DNA from 2 places in the Micromonospora sp. NPDC048894 genome. Region 2 is predicted to be linked to the other one. Evidence: riboswitches for the same ligand, from Rfam matches in the RefSeq annotation. Region 2 holds a riboswitch; the other holds the start of a gene.

Region 1 (4,074 bases), on a different contig from region 2:
CACCCGTCGCTCGAAGAAGTTCGACAGCTCCTGCACGTCCTGCAGGTCCATGAACGCGAACGGGTTCTGCGCGCCGTAGCGCGGCGCGATGCCGAGCTGGGTGAGCCGCCGGTCGGCCACATGCTCCAGATAGGCCCGCATGTCCGCGAGCGACAGCCCCGACACGCCCTGGTCGAGCAGGTCCTCGGCGAACTGCACCTCACACTCGACGGCCTCGGCGAGCATCTCGGTGACCTGCCGTTCCAGGTCGGCGTCGAACAGGTCCGGCTCCTCCCGCCGGGCGGTCTCCACCACGTCGAAGGCGAACGCCATGTGCATCGACTCGTCGCGGAACACCCAGTTGGTGCCCGACGCCAACCCGTTGAGCAGACCCCGGGACCGCAGGAAGTAGACGTAGGCGAACGCGCCGTAGAAGAACAGCCCCTCGATGCAGGCGGCGAAGCAGATCAGGTTGAGCAGGAACGCCCGCCGGTCCGCCCGGGTACGCAGCTCCCGCAGCTCGAAGACCGAGTCGATCCAGCGGAAGCAGAACTCGGCCTTGCGCCGGATCGACGGGATGTTCTCGATCGCGGCGAACGCGGCGAACCGCTCCTGCTCGTCGGGGACGTACGTGTCGAGCAGGTTCAGGTAGAACTGCACGTGCACGGCTTCCTCGAACAGCTGCCGGGACAGGTAGAGCCGGCCTTCGGGAGAGTTGACGTGCTGGTAGAGGTTGAGCACCAGGTTGTTGGCGACGATCGTGTCACCGGTGGCGAAGAACGCCACCAACCGGGACACCAGGTGCCGCTCGGCCGGGGACAGCCGCTCCAGGTCGGCCAGGTCGGAGTGCAGGTCGACCTCCTCCACCGTCCAGGTGTTGCGGATGGCGTCTTTGAACCGGTCGAAGAAGTGCGGGTAGCGCATCGGCCGCAGGGTGAGGTCCATGCCGGGGTCGAGCAGCAGCTGCCGCCCGGCGGTGCGGGGTTCGTCGACGGTGGTCACTGGCACGCCTCGCAGCTCTCGGGGTTCTCCAGGGAACAGGCCAACGCCTCGGCGTCGGCCGCCACGACCGGGGCGACGGTGACGGTGGCCTGCTGGATCCGGGTCGCCGGACGCGACCGCAGGTAGTAGGTGGTCTTCAGCCCGGACTTCCAGGCGTACAGGTACATCGAGGACAACTTGCCGATGGTCGGCGCGCTGAGGAACAGGTTCAGCGACTGCGACTGGTCGATGTACGGCGCCCGCGCGGCGGCCAGGTCGATCAGCGCCCGCTGCGGCAGCTCCCACGCGGTCCGGAACAACTCCCGCACCTCGACGGGCAGGTCGACGATGCCCTGCACCGAACCCTCGGCCCGCTTGATCTGGTCGCGGATCTCCGACGTCCACAGGCCGCGCGCCTTCAGCTCGCGTACCAGATAGGTGTTGATCTGGAGGAACTCCCCGGACATGGTCTCCCGCTTGAACAGGTTGGACACCTGCGGCTCGATGCACTCGTAACAGCCGGCGATCGACGCGATCGTGGCGGTCGGGGCGATCGCCACGAGCAGCGAGTTGCGCAGGCCGTGCGCCGCGATCCGGGTGCGCAGCGCCGCCCACCGCGCGGCCTGGGTGGGCTCGACCCCCCACAGGTCCGGGTGCAGGTCACCCCGGGCCGCCCTGGTCTGCGGGTACGCCGGGTGCGCGCCGAACCGTTCGGCCAGGCCGGCCGAGGTCTCCAGGGCGGTCAGGAAGATCTCCTCCTGGACCCGGGTGGACAACTCCCGGGCCCCGGCCGAGTCGAACGGCAGCCGCAGCGCGAACAACGCGTCCTGCAAACCCATCAGCCCCAGCCCGACGGGCCGCCAGCGCGGGTTCGACGCCGCCGCCTGCTCGGCCGGGTAGTAGTTGATGTCGATCACCCGGTCCAGGAACACCACCGCCGTCCGGACCGTTGCGCGCAGCTTGTCCCAGTCGACGCCGTCGCCGGTGAGGTGCGCGCCGAGGTTGACCGAGCCGAGGTTGCACACCGCCGTCTCGGTGTCGCTGTTGACCTCCAGGATCTCGGTGCACAGGTTGGACAGGTGGATCGTGTTGCCCGGCACGCCGGTCTGGTTGGACAGCCGGTTCGACGGGTCCTTGAACGTCATCCACCCGTTGCCGGTCTGCGCCAGGGTGCGCATCATCCGCCCGTACAGGTCCCGGGCCTTCACCGTGCGGACCGCCTTCTTCTCCGCGACCCGGTACGCGGCGTCGAAGTCCTCGCCGTACAGGTCGGGCAGCTCGGGGGCGTCCGACGGGTCGATCAGCGACCAGTCGCCGTCGGCCTCGACCCGGCGCATGAACTCGTCGGGGATCCAGTTGGCCAGGTTGAGATTGTGGGTACGCCGGGCCTCCTCACCGGTGTTGTCCCGCAACTCCAGGAACTCCTCGACGTCCGGGTGCCAGGGTTCCAGGTAGACGCAGGCGGCGCCCTTGCGCCGGCCGCCCTGGTTGACCGCCGCCACCCCGGCGTCGAGGGTCTTCAGGAACGGCACGATCCCGTTGGACCGGCCGTTGGTGCCCCGGATCAGCGCGCCCCGGCCCCGCACCCGCGTGAAGGAGATGCCGATGCCGCCGGAGAACTTCGACAGCTTCGCCACCTGGTGGTAGCGCTCGTAGATCGAGTCCAGCTCGTCGCGCGGCGAGTCGACCAGGAAACACGACGACATCTGGGTGTGCCGGGTGCCCGAGTTGAACAACGTCGGGGAGCTCGGCAGGTAGGCAAGCGACGACATCAGCCGGTAGAACCCGACCGCCTCGTCGGGCGTGGTGGACAGCCCGCAGGCCACCCGCAGCAGCCAGAACTGCGGGGTCTCCACCACCAGCCGCGACTGCGGGTGCCGCAGCAGGTAGCGGTCGGCCACCGTACGCAGCCCGAAATACTCGAACCGCAGGTCACCGGCCGGGTCGACGGCGTCGTCGAGCTGCCGGGCATGCCGGGCCACGAATGCCGCCGTGTCGTCGGCGATCAGGCCGAGGCCGTGGGCGTACCGGATGGACTGGCTGAAGCTCTCCACCGCCTGCCCGCGGACCTCCTCGTCCACGTACGCGGCCAGCAGCCGGGCCGCCAGCCGGGAGTACTGCGGCTCCGTGCCGATCAGCTCCGCCGCCGTCTGGATCGACAGCTTGTCCAGCTCGGCCGTGGTCGCCCCGTCGTAGAGGCCGCTGATCGTCCTGGTGGCCACCCGCAGCGGATCGACCTCGTCCAGGTCGGTGGCCCACCGGGCGACGGCCGTGACGATCCGGTTGACGTCGACCGGCTCGGTGTCGCCGTCGCGCTTGCGTACCCGCATCGCCGGCCGGCGTGACTCCGCGCCGTCGACCTCGGACGGTGGGCGCTCCGCTACGTTCGTCATGACCTCTCCTCGCTGTCACCGATGGCCATCGGACGCGGGAGAACGCCAACGGGCACGGCACGACGGCCGGCCCGGGTGCTGGCGTCGGTCGTCCCGCGCGACCTCCGACCGCCGCGCGCAGCAGCGCACGGCGCACTGGCAGGTCTTCGGACTCGCGGGCGTGACCGGGGTCGCCGGTCGCCTACTGGCCGTCGCTTCCCAGACCTGGCGGTCCAGTGCTCGATGACGGCGGTCGTTCCCACTTACCGCTGCGGGGCAGTCCCGGATTTCCACCGGGTTCCCTGTTGCCTCGACCGGACCACCGGGCCCGGTCGAACCAGCTGCGTGGCACACCATATATGGCGTGGATGGGGGAGAGGCAACACTAGATGTCGCGTCGGCGTGTCAGATAACTCTCCTCCGACCGGTCGGTGGCCCGCAGTGACGCCAGCAGCCGCAGGGCGTCCGCGTCGGCGCTGCCGGGCTCGGCGGTGAAGACCAGCAGGACCGGGCCGGGGTTGCCGGGCAGCGGGTAGGTGTCCCAGTCCAGGACGATGTCACCGACCCCGGGGACCTGGAAGGTCTTGGTGCCGCTGACCGACCCGCGCACGTCGTGCCGCGACCACAGCCGCCGGAACTCGGCGCTGCGGATGCTCAGCTCACCGACGATCGCGGTGGCCCGGGGATGGGTGGGGTCGGTGGCGACGGCGGCACGCATCATGCCGATGTAGTCCAGTGCCTG
Region 2 (4,074 bases):
CCTGGCGGGCCGGGCGTCGTGTCTGCCGGCACCGGAGTGAGACCCCGCCCGACGGATGCGGCGAACGGTAGGGCGGGCACGGCGATCACGACGGTCAGCACCAGGAAGACGATCGCGGTTCGGACCAGCCGCAGCCGGTACGCGACGAGCGCGATGACTGCCGGGCCGGCGATCGCCACCAACGCGGCGACCAGCAGGGCCAGGCTCGCCTGGCGTCCGAGGCCCACCAGCTCGTCGGGCCGGCCGTCGTAGTTGGCGTTCCACTGCGCCAAGCCGATGCTCAGCCACCACACGGCTGCCGCGATCAGCCCGCCGATCCAGACCAGGACCAGGAGCCCCACGATCGGGCCACCCCACCGACGTGCACCGGCCGCCTCAGAAGTCACGCGGTCCAGTGTGGACGGTCCGACCCGACCAGGCATGAGTCGGCGTACTCAGCGCGCTCGTCGAGGCTGTGTTCGTCGGCCCGGGGGACATCCGACCGCAGTCAGGCGGGCGCTCGGGGCTGGTTTCTCCGTGAGCTGCCATCGGTCGCCGTGACCCGCGGCGACAACGACCGCCTCGCGTCACCGGTGAACCCCGAAGCGAAGTCCGGCGGGGAAGGCCGCCGGTGCAGCGGCGGTGCCGTGCCGGTCGTCGGTGACAATGAAGTCAACCTGTCTCGGGCAGGATTCAGGATGGCTGATTACTACCCTGTGCAGATCCAATGGCTGTCCCATCGCTGTCAAAATCCATCAGTGGGCACTCAGGAAGTCGGCGGGGGATCGACCGAAAACAGTGTTGCAGCGACGAGGCGCGCTGTCATCCACAATGGAAAATGGGGATTCAGCTGTGCAACCAACGGTCGTGGTGGATCGCCTCGGCGAGAGGTCGGCGTCGACGCCACCCGTGCCGTTCCAGGTCGGGCACGGACTCCAGGTGGGTGACCGGCCCGACGCAGAGCCAGGCCACCGGCCGGATGCCGGCCGGTGCGCCCAGCAGCCCGGCCAGGAACGACTCCCGGTAGAAGGAGACCCACCCGACGCCCAGCCCTTCGGCGGTGGCGGCGAGCCAGAGATTCTGGATGGCCAGGCAGACCGAGTAGAGACCGGCGTCGGCGATGGCGTGCCGCCCGAGCACGGCCGGGCCCCCACGCTGCGGGTCGTACGTGACGACGACCGACAGCGTCGACTCCAACACCCCGTCGATCTTGATGCCCGCGAACCGTTCGGCCGCCGCGCCGTCCAGGGTGGCGGCGAACGTCGCCCGCTCGGCCTGCACGTGCCGGTGGAACCGACGACGGATGGCAGGGTCCCGGACCAGGACGAAGTCCCACGGCTGTGAGTAACCGACGCTGGGTACGGCGTGCGCGGCGTCCAGGATCCGGTGCAGGGCGCCGTCCGGCACCGGTTCCCCGGTGAACTGGGCCCGGACGTCCCGGCGGCGGTGGATGGCGTCGTAGAGTTCCACAGGCAGGCTCCCGCTGCGCTCGGCCCACCCCGGACGGGCGGGCGGTCGACGCGAGGCCGGTCTTCGGACTCCCGGATCGACGCCAACCCGTCCGCCTTCCCAGCCGTACGGCCAGTGGCTGCGCTCCTCGCGCCTGGACGGTCGCTCCCCGGTCACCGCGGCGGGCCCGTGCCGGAATCACACCGGCTTCCCGATTCTCCCCGCACCCGCGGGGCACCTCGCACGATCATGCCGCCGCCGATGCTAACCCGTGCCGGTGACGCAGGCCGGCCACGCCCCCGGCGGGCGGCGGGCGGTCACCCGCGCGGACTCCACCCCGGCGGTGTGCCCGCCGATCGCGAAGATCCTCCTGCCGCTGGTGACCGCCGCGCCTTCACGATGGGCGGTGGTGGTGCCGGTGACCGTCGCCCAGGTGCCGGTGTCGGGTGAGTACGCGTCCACCCGGGTGGTGTCCACGCAGTCGACAGGTCTTCCCGAAGGGTCGGTGACCAGTTCACAGCCACCTGTCGCATAGATCCGGCCGTCCGGGCCGGTCGTGGCGTCGACCAGACACCGCCGGCTGGGAAGCGGCGCGAGAGTCGCCCAGGTGTCGGTGGTGGGCGAGTACGCCTCGACGACGTCGAGGACGTTCAGGACGCCGTCCCCGCAGCCGCCGATCGCGTAGATCCGCCCGTCTGGTCCGCCGGTCACCCCCATCTCGTAGCGCGGCGTGGGCATCGACGCCGCGGTGGTCCACCGGTCCACCGTCGGCTCGTAGACCTCCAGGGTGGACAGCGAGCCGCGACGGTCCCCGCCGACGGCGTAGACCCGGCCGTCGGTGCCGGCCGTCGCGGCGAGCAGTTGCCGTCCGCTGGGCATCGACGCGACGGGCACCCAGTGGTCGTCGCCCGGCGTCAGGGCGAGCACGGAGCTGAGGAAAGCTCCCTCGGCACCGGGAGAGCTGCCACCGATCGCGTAGACGCGCCCGTCCCCGCCGGTGGCCGCCGCATGGCGGTACCGGGGCCGGGGCAGCGACGGACCGGCCCTCCACCGCCGCGTCCGAGGCGTGTAGACCTCCACCACCGTGGTGACCGAAGCCGCGTCGGCACCCCCGATCGCGAAGATCGACCCGTCCGGCGCCGTGGCCGCCGCCAGCGCGAAGCGGGAACTCGACAGCGCGTCGTCGGCCCGCCAACGGAGGGCGGGTCGGTCGCCCCTGGCGGCGGCACCGGCGACGGGTGCCGGCAGTTGGGCCACCGCGACGGCAATGGCGAGGAACAGTGTCCTCCATGGTGCGGCGCGGCCGAGAATGCGAATTGTCGTCACGACTGGGATGCTCCCTTCGCGCTGGGTCGACGGGCGTTTCCGCTGATCGGCAGGCTAGCAGTCCGGCGTACGCGGCAGCCGCGAAGGACCTGCCAATTTCCCCCGAGGGTGAAAATGGTGTCGTGGCTGAATGTGTGTTCGCTCGGGAAGCTGTCGCCGGTCACCACTTGGGGTCGTGTCCGCACGATGCGGAAGGGAATTCTCCTCACGTGCGCCGTGGGTGGTGCCGGCGTCGGGCGGGGAACGCGACGCCGTGATTGCCGGCTGCCGCCCGTGGTGAGGGGGTCGGCACCCGCGGGACGGTCCGGCCACCACGCCGGACGGCGCGTCGGCGTGACGTTGCGGGGCTGTCCGGTCGGCCAGGTCCGCCCCCGTTCCCCGGCGGGATCCTGGTGGTGCACCGCCCTCCGGGCGTCCGCCACGCGCAGTGACCGCCGACTGCGCCGAAACCGGGACGGTTCACCATGATGGACAGCGCTACGGACACCTGACCATGAGCCATACGGACCAGCTCAAATCAGCCGCAACCCCGCCGGCGAACTCCCGGCCGGCCATCAATACGTATTGACGCACCCCATCGTTAATGTTACCGTCAGTCATACTCTGGTCGCTAGCTGTGGCAATGGATCGAAGCAATATCCGGCACCGACCGATGATGCTGTCCAAATTGATTCACCGTAGGTCACCCCGTGGCGAAACAGCGCCGGGTTCGCTCCCGGGCACTGACATCTCTGTGATTACGCGACACGAGTTTGCGCTTTTTCGACAGATTGCGGGTGTCTGTAGGAAGGAGAGGTAGTGACCGAGGCCCTGGTGAATTCGGCACACGCGACGGATTCGGCTGAACTGCCACTGTCGTTCGCCCAGGAACAGTTGTGGTTCCTCGACCAACTCGCCCCCGGCACACCGACGTACAACGTCGCCGTGCTGTACCGGATCGACGGCGACCTGGATCACTCGGCACTACAGACCGCGATGACCCGGGTCGTCGCGAACCACGACATCCTCCGCGCGCGCTTCGACGCGCACGACGGCGTTCCCTACCAGGTCATCGCAGCTCCTCCGGAGCAGGCGCTCGTGATCGACGACTCCACCGCAGCGGGGGAACTCCGGGAGACACGTGCCCTCGACGCGGCCACCACGCTGGCACGGACACCGTTCGACCTGGCCGTGGGCCCGCTCTACAGGTTCCGCCTGTTCCGCGTCGCAACGGAACGACACCTGTTGTCCATCGTCATTCACCACATCGTGTGTGACGGCTGGTCCATCAACCTGATCAGTGACGAGATCCGCAGGTCGTACGCGGCGATCCGGCAGGGT

The links. A riboswitch is a leader RNA that binds a small molecule or an ion and turns the genes downstream of it on or off. The one in region 2 is predicted to bind cobalamin.
Region 1: another riboswitch for cobalamin. It lies ahead of AB0C22_RS07445 (ribonucleoside-diphosphate reductase subunit alpha); the one in region 2 lies ahead of bluB (5,6-dimethylbenzimidazole synthase).

What each region holds. Positions count from the first base shown of each region.
Region 1 is NZ_JBEZFY010000003.1:38,253-42,326, forward strand. Features, by position in the region: gene AB0C22_RS07440 (ribonucleotide-diphosphate reductase subunit beta) at 1-924, opposite strand, end outside; gene AB0C22_RS07445 (ribonucleoside-diphosphate reductase subunit alpha) at 978-3,353, opposite strand; cobalamin riboswitch at 3,473-3,689, opposite strand; gene AB0C22_RS07450 (helix-turn-helix transcriptional regulator) at 3,718-4,074, opposite strand, start outside.
Region 2 is NZ_JBEZFY010000013.1:180,241-184,314, reverse strand. Features, by position in the region: gene AB0C22_RS25165 (hypothetical protein) at 1-386, opposite strand, end outside; gene bluB (5,6-dimethylbenzimidazole synthase) at 826-1,449, opposite strand; cobalamin riboswitch at 1,486-1,685, opposite strand; gene AB0C22_RS25155 (kelch repeat-containing protein) at 1,693-2,754, opposite strand; gene AB0C22_RS25150 (amino acid adenylation domain-containing protein) at 3,553-4,074, shown strand, end outside.